4 regions of the Arthrobacter sp. YD2 genome follow, and region 2 is predicted to be linked to each of the others. Evidence: riboswitches for the same ligand, from Rfam matches in the RefSeq annotation. Region 2 holds a riboswitch; each other region holds the start of a gene.
The links. A riboswitch is a leader RNA that binds a small molecule or an ion and turns the genes downstream of it on or off. The one in region 2 is predicted to bind S-adenosylmethionine.

Region 1: it holds a riboswitch for S-adenosylmethionine, as region 2 does, so the genes downstream of both, QWJ37_RS13480 (ABC transporter substrate-binding protein) here and QWJ37_RS00720 (cobalamin-independent methionine synthase II family protein) in region 2, are expected to answer to the same signal.
Region 3: it holds a riboswitch for S-adenosylmethionine, as region 2 does, so the genes downstream of both, QWJ37_RS11820 (bifunctional o-acetylhomoserine/o-acetylserine sulfhydrylase) here and QWJ37_RS00720 (cobalamin-independent methionine synthase II family protein) in region 2, are expected to answer to the same signal.
Region 4: it holds a riboswitch for S-adenosylmethionine, as region 2 does, so the genes downstream of both, QWJ37_RS03740 (hypothetical protein) here and QWJ37_RS00720 (cobalamin-independent methionine synthase II family protein) in region 2, are expected to answer to the same signal.

What each region holds. Positions count from the first base shown of each region.
Region 1 covers NZ_JAUHHB010000003.1:528,766-533,365, forward strand. The annotation lists gene QWJ37_RS13470 (hypothetical protein) at 1-533, opposite strand, end outside; gene QWJ37_RS13475 (hypothetical protein) at 683-1,372, opposite strand; SAM riboswitch class I at 1,947-2,036, shown strand; gene QWJ37_RS13480 (ABC transporter substrate-binding protein) at 2,141-3,832, shown strand; gene QWJ37_RS13485 (ABC transporter permease) at 3,836-4,600, shown strand, end outside.
Region 2 covers NZ_JAUHHB010000001.1:132,492-137,091, reverse strand. The annotation lists gene pgm (phosphoglucomutase (alpha-D-glucose-1,6-bisphosphate-dependent)) at 1-620, opposite strand, end outside; gene QWJ37_RS00730 (hypothetical protein) at 742-1,101, shown strand; gene QWJ37_RS00725 (hypothetical protein) at 1,182-1,394, opposite strand; gene QWJ37_RS00720 (cobalamin-independent methionine synthase II family protein) at 1,446-2,651, opposite strand; SAM riboswitch class IV at 2,668-2,795, opposite strand; gene QWJ37_RS00715 (peptide MFS transporter) at 2,919-4,388, opposite strand.
Region 3 covers NZ_JAUHHB010000003.1:159,973-164,572, reverse strand. The annotation lists gene QWJ37_RS11835 (sugar-binding domain-containing protein) at 1-112, shown strand, start outside; gene QWJ37_RS11830 (hypothetical protein) at 225-1,169, opposite strand; gene QWJ37_RS11825 (VOC family protein) at 1,340-1,990, opposite strand; SAM riboswitch class IV at 2,152-2,268, shown strand; gene QWJ37_RS11820 (bifunctional o-acetylhomoserine/o-acetylserine sulfhydrylase) at 2,348-3,664, shown strand; gene QWJ37_RS11815 (homoserine O-acetyltransferase) at 3,680-4,600, shown strand, end outside.
Region 4 covers NZ_JAUHHB010000001.1:757,578-762,177, reverse strand. The annotation lists gene QWJ37_RS03755 (alpha/beta hydrolase) at 1-259, opposite strand, end outside; gene QWJ37_RS03750 (LLM class flavin-dependent oxidoreductase) at 351-1,370, shown strand; gene QWJ37_RS03745 (hypothetical protein) at 1,416-1,709, shown strand; SAM riboswitch class IV at 1,973-2,105, shown strand; gene QWJ37_RS03740 (hypothetical protein) at 2,121-2,552, shown strand; gene QWJ37_RS03735 (VOC family protein) at 2,633-3,067, shown strand; gene QWJ37_RS03730 (hypothetical protein) at 3,115-3,285, opposite strand; gene QWJ37_RS03725 (CPBP family intramembrane glutamic endopeptidase) at 3,386-4,147, opposite strand; gene QWJ37_RS03720 (NAD(P)H-hydrate dehydratase) at 4,232-4,600, opposite strand, start outside.

The DNA.
Region 1 (4,600 bases), on a different contig from region 2:
GGTTCAGCCGCATCCTCCTGGTCAAAGATCAGCGATGCTGCCTTCTTCAGGGCATCCGGCACTGCGGAACTCGTGCCCGGCGTCCCGCTGACTGCCCAATTGTGGAGCTGGAAGACCATCGATGGGAAGGCCACCTCGGGGCGGGGCACCTCGGACTCGAACAACTCCCCCGGGGCTGAAAACCCCGGAAGCCGGTCCCGGAGGTAATCGGCGCCAGCGGCTACCATGCCCTCCTCAAGCAGCTTGAACAGGGTCCTCGCCTGCTTTTCCTTGAGGTCCTGACGGGCCTGTTCGGCCTGGGTCTTCGCGAACCGAACCTGACGGGCAACATCCTCCAGCGCGCCGATCAGGATGTTCCGTGCTGCCAGCTGCGCTGCGGCATTCCGGCGGTACGAGTCCGCGAACGGGCCGCGGAATTCTTCCAGCGCTTCTCCCGTAGCCGAGGCCCGCGGACCGCGCTGCTCACCCAACGCAGCGGCGGCCTCGTCACAGGCCGCTATGAGCTGGTCAGCCGTGCCAGCATCAAAGTCCATTTCAGGATCCCCCATCCCCCGGCAAGCACTTCCGCTTCTGAGCCGCAGGATAAACAGTACATGTACCGCCCCCGGCGAAGCCTGCCCGATCCGGGGTGCGGCGGATCACCGGACGCCGTGCGCGCCGGCTGGATTCTCCGGTTCCTGCCTCACTCCGGCCGGGCCGGTTCCAGAGGCGGGTCGTAGCACTCGGCCACCACCGCCGCAGCCGGTCCGGCGGTTGCGGCAGCAGCTTCCCGGACCATCCCGGCAAAGGACGCGGGTCCGCAGACGTAAATCCAATCCGGGTGCAGGGTAGCCAGGACGCCCAGCAGATCCTGAGCGGTGACGCGCCGGCCCTGGCTGCCGGCATCCCACAGCCGCAACTCAACGGAGGTTGCCAGCCCGCCGGCTGCAAGAACGTCGCGGACCGTGTCGCATTCATCGCTGCGGCCTACAAAAAACAGGGCGGCGCGTTCATACTGCCGTGCCGGGTCCCGCAGCAGCCTCCCCAATAGGCCCAGACCGGAGGCCAGACCGGAACCGGCGGCAACGAACAGGGGGCGGCGGACGGAGCCGGGCAGCAGGATGCCCGGGCCCGGCCGGGAGATGGACAGCACCGCACCGCCTGCCGGGTCCAGCATCGCCGCGCTGACCAGCCCGCGTGCGCTCCGCTTCACGTAGAGGGTCATGGTGCGGCTCCCGCGGTCTACGGACAGCACCGCAAAATAGCTGGTATGCACCCCCGTTGCGGCGGCAGCGGAAACAGCAACGTGCCCTCCTTCCAGCAGGTCCTTTTCATCCAATTCAGCGGGCCATTCCAGCTGTACCAAGGCTGCCGTTTCATGGACCGAATACACGCGATGGCCTGGAATCTTCCAGCATATTTCCGGGGCGGTGGATATACCCATTTAGCACCAATCCTGACGTTTATAAAAGGGTTTTAAAAATGTGGTTGATTTTTGCGCAGCCTTCGCGTCCGGCCCGGCGGGTCCGCATGACGGCGGCGGATTCCCCACCCCTGAAGCCGGTGAACGGCAACCGGCCGGTACCGGCTTTCGCCTTGCTGTCGGCAGGGACGAAACGACCGGAGAGAATAACTTCAGCAGGCGGTCACAATGGTTTACAAACAGCCGCCGGGGATATATTTCCCGCTATTCATAAACCCCTAGTTCCAGCGAGGCAGCTGAGATATCCGGGGTCCGGCGGAAACGGGATGTGCAGAACCGTACTCCCAGCCGGCACCGCATTGTCAAGCCCGGCCGGGCCCGGCAAAAAGGAACAAAACAATCCTCCGCCAGGTCCTTCGCGCGCGCGGTAAGGGCCCATCAAAAACTGTCTTTGTCATCAAGGGAAATATTTCGTCACCGGCCTTGCGGACCGGGTCCGGGCGGGTTTGTATGGGTCCTGTCCGCACAACCTGTTTTGGACGACTTACCATCCAGAGCGGCTGAGAGACCTGGCTCGTTGACGTCGCAGCAACCACCCTTCGGGGGACGGTGCTAATGCCAGGACCGATGGAGAAACCTCATTCACCGTTGGTCCATGACCGCTGCTTTGCCATGCGGTGATGGCCTCCAACGTGCCTGGATGCGGTGTGCCTCGGTGATGACTGAGAGGACCGCCCCATGCTTTACCTGAACCAGACAGACCCTCACCCCGGACCAGGGGCCACCCCCGATACCGGGGCGCTGCTGCGGCGGCGCACCGCCCTGAAGATCGCCGCCGCTTTCGCGGCGGCAGCCCTGGCCCTGACCGGCTGCCAGCAGGCGGCGTCGGACCAGGGCCCCGGAACCCGGGTGGCCGCCGGAACCCCGGTGGAGGGCGGCACCCTGATCTACGCCGAGGTCACGCCGATCAACAACTGGCAAACCCAGTCCGCCCGGTTTTACGAAAAAGCCAACGTGCTGAACAGCGTGCTGGACCGGCTGACCTATTTCGATCCGGAGTCAGGTGATCTGGTGCCGTGGCTCGCCTCCGAATTCTCAGCCAACGCCGAGCACACCGAGTTCATCTTCACCATCCGCCCCGGTGTCACCTTCAGCGACGGCACGCCGCTGGATGCCGCCGCGGTCAAAGCGAATCTGGACAGTTTCGGATTCGGTATTCCCGCTGCCCAGATCCAGCCGAACGTCGACTTCGCCGGCTATACCTCCAGTGAAGTGACGGCCCCGGACCAGGTAAAGGTCACCCTGGCCGCTCCGAATTCCAACTTCCTGCGGGCCACCTCCTCCGTCACCGCCGGTCTGGTCTCCCCGGCCACCCTGGGCCTTGACGCCGCCGGACAGTCCGCCCTGTCCCGCATTTCCGGTTCCGGCCCGTTTGTCTTCGAATCCGAGAAACCCGACGAGGAGGTGGTGCTGGCCAAGCGCGGGGACTACGCGTGGGCACCCGAGACCGCGGACAACCAGGGCGCAGCGTATCTGGACCGGGTGGTCATCAAGTACCTGCCCGAGGTGGCGCACCGGGCCGGTGCCGTGCAATCCGGTCAGGTGGACCTGGTCCGCGGACTGCAGCCGGCAGACGAAGCCGCACTGGCCGCCAGCGGGAGCCAGGTCCTGGCGCCGGCGGGAACCGACCTGACGTCAAACATGGCCGCTGTCCGGACCGGCAGCGGACGGCTCGCAGATCCGCAGGTCCGCCGCGCACTGCAGCTGGGCATCGACCGGCAGTCCATCAAGGACACCGTGCTTTCGGACAGTTACACCATCGCCGCCTCCGTGCTGAACCACGGGGCACCGGGATTCGTGGACCTCAGCGCTGAGCTGGCCTATGACCCGGAACAGGCCAAGGCCCTGCTGGACGACGCCGGGTGGACGGTGGGCGCTGACGGCATCCGCGATAAGGACGGCGAAAAGCTGGCCCTGACCGTCACCAGCTCCAACAACTCCGTGGTGATCAAACCGGCCTTCGAACTGATCGAACAGCAGTGGCGGCAGATCGGCGTGCAGCTGAAGAACCGGGCGGCGGACAACACGTTCCTGGCCACCGCCATGCCGGACCCCGCCGTCGAACTCTTCGGCACCCGGCAGTTCATATACGGCGGACTCGGGCCCATTTTCGAACCGGACAACAACACCATGACCCACACCTCGGACCCGGCACTGAATAAGCTCTTCGCCGCCGAGCGCGCAGCCGGGCCCGGACCGGACCGGGACCGGATCCTGGCCGAGGAGCAGCGTGCCCTGGTCCTGGAGCAGGCCTACTCCCTGGTGCTGTGGGACGAGGTGCAGGTCTACGGCGCAGGCCCGGACACGCACATTGACTTCACGTCCGGAACAGCGCCCATCTTCCAGGGCGCCTGGACGGCGGGGAGCTAAGCCGTGACCCGTTATCTGTTGCTGCGCACCGGCCAGGCCGTCCTGGTGGTGTGGCTGGCGTACACGCTGATTTTCCTTGCCGTGCAGCTGCTGCCCAGCGATCCGGTCACCATTTTCCTCACCGCGGATTCGGCCGTGGACCAGGCCGCCATCGACACCATGAAGGCCCAGTACGGGTATGACCAGCCGCTGGCGGTGCAGTACCTCCACCAGCTCGGCGCCCTGCTGCAGGGCGACGCCGGGTACTCGCTGACCTCCGGGGAACCGGTGATGCAGCGGATCGGCGGGGCGCTGGGCTCCACGCTGGCGCTGGCCGGATCGGCTCTGGCGGCCGCCGTCGTTATTGCCCTGGCAGTGGTGTCCGCCGCGGTGCTGGCACCGTCCGGGCGGGTGCGCCGGATCCTGGCGAACCTGCCGCCGCTGTTCTCGGCGGTGCCGGTGTTCTGGCTGGGCCTGGTCCTGCTGGAGCTGCTCTCCATCCGGCTGGGTGTGCTCTCCATTTTCCCCGACGGCTCGTTCCTGTCCCTGGCCGTGCCGGTGTTTGTGCTGGCCGTCCACGTCTCCGCGCCGCTGGCACAGGTGCTGCTGAAAAGCGCGGACCAGGTCTACCGGCTGCCGTTCATCGACGTGCTGCGGGCCAAGGGCGCTTCCCCGGCCCGGATCTTTTTCCGGCACGTGCTCAAAAACGCCGCCGGTCCCGCGCTGGCCATCCTGGGCATCACGGTGGGCACCCTCTTCGCCGGGTCCGTGATCACCGAAACCGTGTTT
Region 2 (4,600 bases):
TGCAGGAAGTCGTAGGTCCCTACGGAGTCGGCCAGACGGGCCTCGCCCAGCGGAATGCGCTTCACGCCCTCCAGGCCGGCTTCAAGCAGCTGGTTGGCACGGTCCGCCACCCAGTTGGTGATGTCCGATCCGGCAGGACCGCCCGTGGGCGGGTTGTACTTGAAACCGCCGTCTGCGGGCGGATTGTGGGACGGCGTGACCACAATGCCGTCCGCCTGATCGGTCCGCGAAGCGTTGTACTTCAGGATGGCGTGGCTGACGGCCGGGGTGGGAGTGAAGCCGTTCCGTGCATCAATAAGCACGTTCACGCCGTTGCCGGCGAGGACTTCCAGGGCGGTGTTCTGTGCCGGCTCGGAGAGGGCATGGGTGTCCTTGCCCATAAACAGCGGCCCGGTGATGCCTGCCGAGGTGCGGTACTCCACAATCGCCTGCGTGATGGCAGCAATGTGCCGTTCATTAAAAGCGCCGTTCAGGGAGGAACCCCGGTGGCCGGAGGTACCAAACGCCACCCGCTGGGCGATGTTCGATGGGTCCGGCGCGACGTCGTAATAGGCGTCCAACAGCGCGGTGAGGTCTACAAGGTCGGAAGGTTCGGCACGGTTGCCTGCACGATTAGACATACCCCTAAGCATGCCAAAGAAACACCGGGGGCGGCAGACGGACTGCTACGCGTGTATCGCCTGCCGCCGCCGTATGCTCTTATCCACACAGCGGCGGGACCGGCGGGGAAGGCGGACAGGCATGAGCATGCAGGGCAGTGCAGCCCCCGGACGCGTCCGCGCCCGTGCCGTGCGCCCCGGCACCGTCGCGGCCGCGGTTTTCCTCAACGCGGCGTACGTCTGTGCAACGCCGGTGTTCTGGTTCTCCTGGACCCAGCGGAGTGCATTTGCCCTGCCACGCTGGGCCTCGGATGCCGCCGGGATTGCCGGCGGCGTCCTGCCCGTCCTGGCTTTCGCAGCAGCCTGGGCCGCCGCCGCCGTCCTGGTTGCCCGCGGTCGGCGGCAGGAGGGCTGGACGGTGTTCAATACCGTCTGCGCGCTGGGTCTCCTGTCCGCTGCCGCCGGAATGCTGACCCTGACCAGCGCCGGTCTGGGCAGTTAGCGCGCATTTCCACGGGCCTTTAAGTAAAGGACTGCGGCACGCGGAGTACTCTCCCGCGTACCGCAGTCGGATGAACCGGGCTAGCGGTCCTTGTGTTTCGCCGTGAAATTCGAGTTATCGGCGTTCAGGCCCTGGGCCAGGTTCGAATGGACCTCGGTGCGCGGATCGGACCGGTCCTGGCTGCCGCTGCCGTCCGGCACCTCTTCGCCCAGGTTCTGCATGAGGTTGTCGGCGGCGTTCTCGATTGGATTGGTCGGTTCGGGTCCGGGATCCTTCGCATTGGTGTCAGCCATGATGCCCTCCTCTGCCTTCGACTATCAGCAACCTTATGATCGCAACTTTAGCTACCAGAGGCGGCTGCTGGCCAGCCGTGCACCTTCCCCCAGCGCCTCAAGCTTGGCCTGGGCAATCTGCGGATGCACCCGCCCGCCCAGGCCGCAGTCCGTGGAAGCGATGACGTTCTCCCGGCCCACCAGCCGGGCAAAGCGTTCAATCCGGTCCGCCACCAGCTCCGGATGTTCCACCACGTTGGTGGCATGGGAGACGACGCCCGGGATGATCACCTTGCCCGCCGGCAGCTTGGTGTCCTCCCAGACCCGCCATTCATGTTCGTGGCGCACATTGCCCGCCTCGAAGCTGTAGCCCCCGGCATTGATCGTCAGCAGCGTGTCCACCAGATGCCGGAACTCGATGTCGGTGGTGTGCGGCCCGTGCCAGGACCCCCAGCACAGGTGGAAGCGGATCCGATCCTCCGGCAGGCCCCGCAGCGCATAGTTCAGCGCTTCCACACGGATCTGAGTGAAGCGCAGGTAGTCCTGAACCGAAGGCTCCGGGTTGATCTGGTCCCAGTTCTCCGCAATCGACGGATCATCAATCTGCACGATCAGCCCGGCGTCGATAATCGCCTTGTACTCTTCCCGCATGGCATCCGCACACGCGTAGATGAACTCCTCCTCCGTGGCGTAGTACTCGTTGGCAATCCGGGAACAGGAACCGGGGGAAAGCGAGGCCAGGAATCCTTCCGTCAGATCTGCCGCGGCCAGGCCGGCCAACAGGTTCGCGATATCCCCCGCCACGGCGTCGTGCCCGGTGTACTTCACCGGACCCGTGACCTTCGGGAAGATCTTCTGCGCCCCGGTGGTGATCCCCGAGGACGGGTCGGTGTAGGCCGCAGCGAAGCGCTGCCGGTCGCGGCGGTCGCCGAAGCTCGTCAGGACCACGTTGCCCGGCGAGGAGCGGACGGGTTCCATCTCCCAGATGCCAGTCTCGGCCACGCTGAGACCGCTGAGCCTGGCAAAGGAATAGGACCACCAGGCGCCGTAATCCACTGCGGAGGACATGGCGTGCCCGTACTCGCCGTCGTTGGGGATGTCGATGCCTGCCTGCTGCTGGCGGCGCACCAGGTCCGTCACGGCGGCCTGCAGGAGCTCCGCGTAGCCCCCGGTATCCGCAGGGTTCGCCTCCCGGGCGGCATTGGCAGCCAGCAGCTCGGGCGTGCGCGGAAGGGAACCGGCATGGGTGGTCAGAATACGGTCAGTGCTTTTACGCATGGGAATCCTCTGGGATTTCGTGCTCTTGCCCGCACCGGATGCCTGAAAAAAAGGCGGAGCGGGCCGCTTCGTCATCCGAACCACCCGTGAAGCATGGGGTTGGTGCACGGCCAAGTCGGAGCTTGGCGGCCGTGTCTCCTGAAGCTGGTGCCATCGTAACCATGCCGTGCCGCCCGCACCAAGTACATGACGGAACGCAAAAAGGACGGCGGCCCCGGGAAATCCCGGTGCCGCCGTCCATGAGGAGGCGTTGGTGCTGCCCTGCGGCTAGCGCACGCCGCTCATCAGCTTCTTGATGGCCGGGGTCGCCGCTGCCAGGGCGATGCCCAGGACAATGGCGGTTCCGCCGCTGAACAGGAAGTAGCTGACCTCGGTCTCGGGGTTGTAGAACTGTGCCAGCCAGCCCGCGAGGGTGGTGCCCAGGGAAACCGAGAGGAAGAACAGGGCAACCATCTGGGTCCGGAAGACCTCCGGGGCCAGTTTGGTGGCCACGGACAGGCCGATCGGGGAGATGAAGAGTTCCGCGAAGGTGAACAGCAGCAGGATGCCGACCAGTGCCAGCAGCGGGGTGCTGTTGGCGCCGCCGCCGGAGAACGGGATGAAGGCGAGGAATGCCAGGCCCATGACGGCAAGGCCCAGGGCGAACTTCAGCGGCGAGGACGGCTGCCGGTCGCCCAGCTTGGTCCAGACCGCAGCGAAGACGGCTGCGAAGATGATGATGAAGATCGGGTTGATCGACTGCACCCAGCTCGGCGGCATGGTCCAGCCGAAGATGGTCCGGTTCAGGGACGTGTCGGCGTACAGCGCCACCACGGTGAACTGCTGCTGGAACAGGGCCCAGAAGGCGGCGCTGGCGATAAACAGCGGCATAAAGGAGTACACCCGGCGCCGTTCCAGCTTGTTGACCTTTTTGCTGCCCAGGATGATGACGAAGTAGGTAACCGCGGCCAGGATGGCCACAACGGCCATCACCACGGCCAGGTTGCCGGCGCTCAGGATGCCGAACACCACGGCCAGGACAATCACGACGACGGCGGCCGCCGCGTAGATCCCTACCTTGAGGTACTGCTGCCGAGGCAGCGGATTGGCCACTTCGTGGGCGGTCTCGGGCAGGTACTTGCGGGTCATGCCGTACTGGACCAGGCCGATGGCCATGCCGACGGCGGCGAGGCCGAAGCCGTAGTGGAAGCCGAGTTCCACCTGGGCAAGGCCGGTCAGGAGGGGGCCCACCAGGGCGCCAAGGTTGATGCCCATGTAGAAGATGGAGAACCCGGCGTCACGCCGTTCATCCTTCTCCGCGTACAGGGTGCCCACCAGGGAGGTGGCGTTGGCTTTGACGCCGCCGGAACCGAGGGCAATCATGATCAGGCCCGCTGCCAGCCCGGGCGTGCCCGGCAGGACGGCCAGGGCAATGTGGCCGAGCATAACGACGGCGGCAGAGTAGAAGAGCACGCGCTCGGACCCGAGGACGCGGTCCGCCAGCCAGGCAGCAAGAATGGTGGAGAGGTAGACACCGCCGCCGTAGGCGCCGACCAGAGAGGTTGCAACAGCAATATCGATGCCGAGGCCGCCGTCAGTGACCGAGTAGTACATGTAGTACAGCAGGATGCCCTGCATGCCGTAGAACGAGAATCGTTCCCACAGCTCGACACTGAAGAGATTGGCCAACATCCGGGGATGGCCGAAGAAGGTTTTACGCGCTTCTTGGACGCCTGGGTTACTGGGGGTATGGCTCACCCGTTAATGGTCCCACTCCCGAAGCGGGTGAGCGCCCCCCAATCCCGGGGAATCCGCCCGGAGCCGGGGAGGTTCTCTGCGAAGGTGTGCGAAAGCTCACCCGTTTTCGGCTCGATTTTGGCGAGATTACGTGCTTACCTCCCCCCGTTACGCCCGGATTTGGTGTCCGGACACTGATTTGCCTACAAGTGTGCCGGAATTCCCCGGCCGGG
Region 3 (4,600 bases), on a different contig from region 2:
CGTCGAGGACGAGGTCAACGGGCTGGTCACCTATGACCGGGCGGTGCTGAAGATCGACGCCGGGACGCTGCGGGAGGTTAATGCCCGGCTGATCCGTGCTGCGGGGCAGTGACCGGCGGGTTTTCTGCTGCGGTCCGTGACAATCGACCGGTTTGGGAAATCCCTGCCAGTTTGCGGCGGAGGGAATTCCCAAAACGGCAGGGAATTCCCAACCGGCAGAGAGTTCAGCGCTGGCGGCGGGTTGGAGACAGGCCAGCTTGGATCAGCCGGTGGACCAGGCTCTCCGGGTGCTGCGCCGGCATGCGGATATCGCGCCAGGACCAGCGGACAAAAGCGACCCCGGTTGCACGGATGGCGTCTTCGCGACGTTTTTCCCGCATCAGCGTGTCCCACGACGGAGGGAGTACGGATCCGTTGGCACCGTACTTCACTGCACCGTCGAATTCTCCGACCACCCGCTGGTCCTTCCAATAAAAATCTGTTCGGAAGTGACCCATTGAAGTAAGAAATTCATACTGAAGCTCCGGAACCGGAAAACCATGGCGGTGCAGAACTGCACGTGAATACGATTCCCCTGGGGACTCGGACCGGGGGTCGGCAAAGTCGATTACGCGCCGGGCCCTCGTCTGTTTGGCCATGTCGGGCAGGTTCCGAGCCAGTTTTTCCAGCTCGTCTTTGTTCGTGGCTGGGCGGCCGTGCACCAGGTCCGGGCGCAGGACACTGTCCATAGCCGGAACTGAGTGCTCGAAAGCCAGATACGCGGCCATGTCCAGAGCGGTCTGTGCACGGGAGGTCAGCGACATTCCCTCCACAACATCGAGCGGCTCCAGCAGCTTACGTTCCGTCCAGTGGAGACCGCCCCGGCGCCGGCCGTGGGAGGACGGGGAAGCCAGCAGTAGTACCTCAGGTGGTGAATCGATCACCGGTAGCCCCCAAATGACGGCGGCGGACTGCTGGACGAGGACGCGTTGCCCGGGCACCTGTTGTGATGCTGCCTGGATACGTACCCGCTCTTTTTCCCAGGCACGGAGCTGTCGCCATACCTCGACGTCGATATAGATCCCGGCACGAAGCCGCACCAGTTGCCCCGCCCGGCACTGCAGGGCAAGGGAACGGCGGCCTGAGCCGAAGGAATCGGCGTCAGCCGCGAAGATGAGCTCGGGATTCACGCCTTCAGGGTGGAAGGGCGGTGGCGTAGATGCGAGCGAACCAGGCTCAAATGTGGAAAACCTGCGGCTCGGAGAGAGAATCTACCGGTTTGGGAAATTCCTGCCACTTTGCAGCGGAGGGAATTCTCAGACCGGACGGAAAACCCCAAACCGGCCGAAAAACCCCGGAGCTAGATCTCCACCCGGCCGTTGGCGGTGTCGAAGGTGACCGACATGATGCCGGGCGTGCCGGCCGGAGCGATCCAGGTGACATCGACGCCCTCCAGCGGTGCCTCCACCGGGTGGCCCAGCCAGTCAGTGACCCGGGCAGCCGAACCGGCGATGGTCAGCGAATTCAGTTTCACCGAACCGGGCATCCCGGGCAGGGCATTGGAGGGGTGCAGTGCCTCGGTGCCGTCATCCCAGCGCAGCAGGTAGGGCACCTGGGGATCCGCGATCAGGCCGTTGATGCCGATCTGGCGCCAGGTGAGTTCCTGGCCATCAGGGAATTTGCGGTTGCCCGGCACTGACGGGCGGCCCAGGCGTTCTTCGAAGGGCGAGAGGTCATCGACTGCAACGCACCACCCCATCCAGCCGCCTCCGCATTCGGAGCGCTGGCGGACGGCCTGCCCGAAGGGCGCCTTGTCCGAGGCAGGGTGGTTGAGCACCTCGACAACTTCCACATATTGGTTGTTGGCCAGGGGCAGGATCATATTGCGGGTACCGAATCGGGGGTGGACGCCACCCTTTACGAAGTCGGCTCCGAGAGCAGCAGCAATCCTCTCGGTGGTGGCCAAAAGACCGTCGGATTCACAGGCATAAGAAACATGGTCCAAGCGCATGCGGCTCATTGTGGCACGTTGTGATGCCCGTCTCGACTAAGGGAAGCCTAAGAAGAAATCCAGTTGCCTCAGGACACGAAATCTATACACGGGGCCGGTTATTTTTTCACGAAAAGTCACGAAGGTTGCGCATCCTCAGCGGATCAGTTTTTATGGGTGCAGGTCATGAGTGCCAGCAGATAGCCCCGGCTTGCTGGCCGGCAACCCTCCAACCGCGGTGGGGTGCCCCGGGTGAAGACCTGGCCGCACGCCAAAAGGGCGTCCGGCAAGCGCGGGTCCCACAAACCCCACCGGACATCCGGCGTACCCGGATGTTCCCGCGAAGGTAGTGTGCGGCCCCTGGAATGAGGGAGCATCATGAGTGCAGATTGGTCTTTTGAAACCCGTCAGATCCACGTAGGACAGGAGCCCGACGCCGTCACCGGCGCCCGCGCCCTGCCCATCTACCAGACATCGTCCTTCGTCTTTCCCAGCGCCGAGGCAGCCGCAAACCGGTTTGCCCTGGCCGATCTTGAACCCATCTACACCCGGATCGGAAACCCCACCCAGGAAGCGGTGGAGAACCGGATCGCGTCCCTGGAAGGCGGGGTCGGCGCACTGCTGCTGGCCTCGGGACAGGCCGCGGAAACCTTCGCCCTGCTGAACGTGGCCCAGGCCGGTGACCACATTGTGGCCAGCCCCAGCCTGTACGGCGGCACGTACAACCTGTTAAAGCACACGCTGAAGAAGTTCGGCATCGAGACCACCTTTGTGCAGGACCCGGATGACCTGGAGCAGTGGCGCACCGCGGTGCAGCCCAACACCAAGGCGTTCTTCGGCGAGGTGGTGTCCAACCCGCGCCAGGACGTACTGGACCTTGAAGGCATCAGCGCCGTGGCACACCAGGCCGGGGTGCCGCTGATCGTGGACAACACGCTCGCCACGCCGTACCTCATCCGCCCCATTGAATGGGGTGCGGACATTGTGGTGCACTCGGCCACCAAGTACCTCGGCGGGCACGGCACCTCCATTGCCGGCGTCATCGTGGATTCGGGGAACTTCGACTTCGCGGCGGACCCGGAGAAGTTCCCCGGCTTCAACACACCGGATGAGAGCTACAACGGGCTGGTCTACGCCCGGGACCTGGGGGTCGGGAGCCCGCTTGGCGCCAACCTGGCCTTCATCCTCAAGGCACGTGTGCAGCTGCTGCGCGATCTCGGCTCGGCGGTCTCACCGTTCAACGCGTTCCTTATTGCCCAGGGCCTGGAAACCCTCAGCCTGCGGGTGGAGCGGCACGTGGCCAACGCCGTCGAGGTTGCCAACTGGCTGGAGGCGCACGACGACGTCCTGTCCGTTGCGTACGCGGGCCTGGAGTCGAGCCCGTGGTTCGAACGCGGACGCAAGTACGGCCCGCGCGGAACGGGGGCCATTGTGTCCTTCGAGATTGCCGGGGGAGTGGAAGCAGGCAAGCGGTTCGTGGATGGTTTGGAACTGCACTCCCATGTGGCCAACGTGGGTGACGTGCGCTCGCTGGTCATCCATCCGGCCTCCACCACGCACAGCCAGCTGGGAGCCGAGGCGCAGCTCGCCGCCGGAGTCAGCCCCGGGCTCGTGCGGCTCTCCGTGGGCATCGAGCACATTGACGACATCCTCGCGGATCTCGAGGCCGGCTTCCGGGCCGCCAAGGGCGCGTAACGGGGCACCGTGACTATTCGGCATTCTGCACCGCAGTACCCCGCCACCGCCGTGGACGGGGTGCTGCGGTTCGCCTCGATCGGCGGACTTGAACTGGAAACCGGCGGATACCTGCCCGACGTCGTCCTCGGGTATGAGACGTGGGGCCAGCTGAACGCGGACGCGAGCAACGCCGTGTTTGTGGCCCACGCCCTCACCGGAAGCACCCATGTGGCCCGCGGGCACACGGATGAGCCCGGCTGGTGGGATGAGCTGGTGGGGCCGGGCCGGCCCGTGGACACCAATCGGTTCTACGTGGTCGCGGCGAATATGATCGGCGGCTGCTACGGCTCCACCGGCCCGTCCTCGCTGGACCCGCAGGGCCTGCCGTGGGGCTCACGGTTCCCGCTGGTTACCATCCGAGACGCCGTGCGGGCCGAGGCACGGCTGGCGGACCGCCTTGGCATTGCCCGCTGGCATGCCGTGCTGGGCGGCTCCCTGGGCGGGGCGCGGGCGCTGGAATGGGCGGCCACGGAGCCGGACCGGGTGCAGCGCTGTGCCGTGATCGCGGCAACCCCGGCCAGCACCGCCGAACAGATCGCCTTTGCGCAGGCGCAGATTGCCGCCATCCGGCTGGACCCGGACTTCAGCGGCGGCGATTACTACAACGGGAACCCGCCCCTGGCAGGCCTCGGCCTGGCCCGGCGGATCGCCCACATTACCTACCGGTCCGAACCGGAGCTCGAATACCGGTTCGGGCGCAGCCCGCAGGAGGACGAGAACCCCTTCGGCGCCGTTTTGCCCGCTGAACGGGGCCGATACGCCGTCGAAAGCTACCTCGACCACCAGGCCGGCAAGCTGGCCGGCCGTTTCGACGCCAACACCTACCTGGTCCTGACCGAAGCGTTGATGGGGCACGACGTCGCCCGCGGGCGCGGCTCGCTGCGCCAGGCCCTG
Region 4 (4,600 bases), 630 kb from region 2:
GGAAGACGCCGCGGGCGCCACCGGGATTTCGCAGCAGCCATTCTGCGGCAGCCAGGCAGCCCAGGCTGTGCGCCACGAGCACGGTGTCTCCGTGCCGCTCTCCGGCGGCCCGGTCCAGCGCCGCCATCCAGTCCTCCAGCTCGGGTTCATCCCACGACGACGGCGCGAAACGGGTGACGTTGGGCAGCTCCGCTTCCCAGCGGCTCTGCCACTGGTCGGGTGGTGAGCCGTTGTAACCCGGGACCATGGTGATGTGCACTGTGCCTGTTTCCTTACGGTGGTTTCGCGGCGCCCGGCCGCGGGTCTGGACGGCCGGGAATACCGCAGAGTGCTCCGGCGCTGTGGCTGATATGAAACGAATAGGGTTCCTGTCCTTCGGACACTACCGGAACGCACTGGGGTCCCGGACGCCCAGTGCCCGGGACGCAGTATTGCAGCAGATCGAGCTGGCGGTAGCCGCGGAGGAAATCGGCGTCGACGGCGCGTACATGCGGGTACATCACTTCGCGCCGCAGTTCTCCGCCCCGTTCCCCACGCTTGCCGCCATGGCGGCCCGGACCAGCAAAATCGAACTCGGCACCGGCGTGATCGACATGCGCTACATGAATCCGCTTTCGATGGCGGAAGATGCCGCAGTGGCGGACCTGATCAGCGGCGGACGGCTGCAGTTGGGCATCAGCCGGGGATCCCCCGAGCCTGCCCTGCGGGGTTATGAGTCCTTCGGTTACGTGCCGGGGCCGGACTCCACCGACGCGGACATGGCTCGCCAGCACACCGAGGTGTTCCGTGCCGCCATTGCCGGTGCCGGGGTGGCCCAGTCCGATCCGGCAATGACCGGGACAACCGCCCCCATGGCCATCGATCCTCTTTCTCCCGGTCTGCCTGAGCGCATCTGGTGGGGTTCGGGCACCCGGGCCACGGCCAAGTGGACCGGTGAGCAGGGCATGAACCTGATGAGTTCCACCCTGCTGACCGAAGACACCGGAGTTCCGTTCGACCAGCTGCAGGCCGAGCAGATCGAGGTCTACCGCAAGGCCTGGGCCGACGCCGGCCACCAGGGCACGCCGCGGGTCTCCGTGAGCCGCAGCGTCATCCCTCTGGTGACCGGGGAGGACCGGCATTACTTCGGTCTTCGCGCGCAGGCCGAGGGACGTGACCAGGTGGGCCACCTCGACGGGGGCCTCGCCCGGTTCGGCAAGAGCTACATCGGCGAACCCGACGTGATCGCTGCCGAACTGGCCGCTGACGCTGCCGTGCAGGCCGCAGACACCGTGCTCATCACCGTGCCCAATCAGCTCGGCGTGGACTACAACGCGCACCTGCTCGAAAGCATCGTCAAGCTCGTGGCTCCGGACGCCGGCTGGCGGTAACGGGGCGGTGTGAGGAATCGCTCCCTGCTCAGTAGGATCAAACGTATGGAGAGCGATCGCCACCCCGCAGATGAGGGGTGGGTGTTTGCCCCTGCACCGCCGGACACGAGTACCTATACGGGCCTTGGGACAATCACCGTCGACGGCGAGACGTTTGCAGTGCGCAGGCGTGACGAGGATGGAACGATTCTCTATGACTGGGTCTCGGGACCCAACAATGGTTATGGATTCAACGCCCTCGGCAGGCGTGAACCGCCCACGCATCAACAGCACGTGGCCGCTATTCGCGATTTCCTCTCGTCCATTGACCCCGCGACGGGGTACTTCCACGACCCGTAGGCTCAAGACTGCCAGCTGAATTGGTGATTGAGGCTAGTGCCTGACAGGCAAGTCAGGGTGCCATCGCCCAGACGAGATGCCGTGTGCCGGACGGGCCGGGTAAGGCGGCTTTATTAACTCTCGCGAGCTCTGCGAGCGGGAGTTTTCGTTGCCGCCGTCCCGGTCCGCCCGGCGCACCGCCGCCCGACGCCGCACGACCACACCAGACCCTGATATTGCGTCTCTGTCGAAATGTCGGTGCCCTCGGTTACAGTAGTTTCTAGCTTCACGAGATGTGGCCTCCGCCCGGTTCGCCGGGCATAAAAGCTCCGACTGGCCCCACACCAACCCCACTGTTCGGCGGGTGGTTCGGATGACGAAGCGGCCTGCTCCAACCGGTGCAGGCAAGGACAACCTGAAAAGGAACCCACTGTGAGCATGTCCAGTGTCAGCAACTCCGGCTTCAACCCCGATTTCAACAACTCCTCCATCAGCAGCAGCTGCTCCGGTTTCGCGCCCGGCCACAACGTCCATTGGATCCACCGCCGCCGGCTCGAGGCGTGGGATCAGTGGTCCGACGTCGAGGTCGCAGCCGACCCGGAGCTGGACCTCATCCACCTCGTAATCGACGGAACGCAGCAGCTGATGTGGTTCCACAACGTGGGCGCCGTGGCCGCCGCCCTGGACGCCGCCGTCGACACACCACAGTGGTGCCAGCGATACTCCACACTGATGGTGCCCGGCGGTTTCGGCTCGGATGCCCGGAGCTCTTTTTTCTACTTGGCCCGGCCGGAGCGGGTGCTGCCCTGCATCGGCTCTCCGGTCCGGGCTCCCGAAACCGAGCGGATTGACGGCCAGGCCTGATTCCCGGCCGGTGAATATGCGGACTGCATCTGTCCGCATACCAATGACGGCCGTGCTGTTCGGGTTCTAGCCTCAATGCCATGACGAATATACAGATCTGCGTTGACTGCACCGATGCCCACCAACAGGCGGATTGGTGGGCCGAAACCCTGGGCTGGACGCTCGAGCCCGTGGACCAGGACTTCATTTCGTCCATGCTGGACCAGGGCTTGGCGAACCCGGAGGACGTTATCGAGCACAACGGTGTCCGGGTCTGGCGGGACGGCGCCGCCATCTGTCCTGCCGACGAGGTGGGCCGGAAGGACCGGTTGCGCATCCTGTTTCAGCCGGTTCCCGAGCCCAAAACCGTCAAGGACCGCATTCACCTGGATGTCCGGCTCCAGGGCCAGGATAAGGACGCGGCCCGGGCCGCCTTGGAGGAACGGGGTGCGTCCTTCCTGACCGAAGCAAGCCAGGGGCCGCACTCCTGGTACGTCATGGCGGATCCCGAAGGCAACGAGTTCTGCATCAGCTGACGGGGTTGCCGGGGACAGGCGGCGCAGGCCGCAGGCCCCCGGCCGCGTCAGTTAACCGTTCCGGTGTCTCCGCGCAACTCTCCGCGCAGCTGGGCAATCCGCAGCCGGAGGAAAATGATCACGAGTACCAGGGCCCAGACCACAAGGACGGCCACTGCGACCACCAACAGGAAATACAAAATTACGAACACTGCGCCGATTCCTGAGCCTACTGACACGCCGATCCCCCGATTCTGTGTGCCGGCCCCGGGACGGGTCCGGTCCTGCCACCGATGCTAGGGCATGGCTTCCTGCCGGGGCCGCATTCCCGCGGCGAGATTACTGCTGCAGCAGTTCCGGCGGAATGGCGTAGATCAGCACCACGCTGAGCAGGTTCTTCGCAGCATGCACGCCGTAGGACAGCATGAAGTTGTTTCCTGCCCATACGTACAGCCCGACCAGGACGGCACCGGTGGCCAGATAAGGCATCAGGACCGGCAGTGACAGGGATTCCTTACCCACAATGTGGATGGAGGCGAAGAGCAGGACGGACAGGATGCTGCACGCCCAGATGTTCCAGTAGCGGCTGAGTTTGCCGATGAGCAGGTGCCGGAAAATGTACTCCTCCACGAAGGGCGCCAGGATGACGACCAGCGGCACCACCAGCCAGGGAGACATTTCGGTGACCAGCCCCTGCACAGCCTCCTGGTTCACGGCGGTTTCGGCCTGGCCGGCGATGATCACGCCCACCATGGAAGCGATGATTGTGAGGATTACGCCAATCGGGATCAGGGCAGCGGTCAGCACCGGCCGGGTGGCAAGGACCCGGGTCTCGCGGGCAACATACCGCCGGGCGGCAATAAGGGCCAGAATTCCAGCGACCGCATAGAAGCCCAGATTGATGACGTAGGCCGCCACCACCGGGTCCGGAATCAGCACCGAGAGCCCGGGAATGTTGATGGGCACAAAACTCAGCAACAGCAGGAACAGGACGTAAAAGCCCGCCGCGACGCCGTCGCTGCGGGTGAACCGGTAGGAAAGCCACGGGATTTGTGCCGCTGCCCGCCCCGACGGGCCGGTCCGGTATTCGTTAGCTGTCATCACCTCAGGATAAGAGGCCGTGCCGCCCCGTGCAGCCCGTTCTTGGTTCAGCGCGTACGGCGGCCGCCAAAACGCGCCCGCTGCCTAGTTCAGTTCCGCAATCACAGGCGGCATGGCCTCCAGCAACTCGCGTGCCAGGAAGCTGAGGGGTCCGCGGGACGCCGAGAGCCGGTCCCCCGCCACGGCGTGCAGGTAGGTGCCCCAGCATGCCGCCTGTTCCGGCGTCGCCCCGCGGGCCAGGAAACCGCCTACCGCACCGGCCAGGACATCCCCGGAGCCGGAGGTCCCCAAACCGGGATTGCCGGCGGGTACTTCCCAGCTGGAACCCTCCGGTGCCGTGATGAGGTTCTGGGCCGTCACCACTGCCGAGTACTTCCGCGCCACCTCCAGCGAGGCGTCAGCCATGTCCAAAGACTCTTCGTCAGTGTCCTCCTCCCCCAGCAGGTGCAGGAT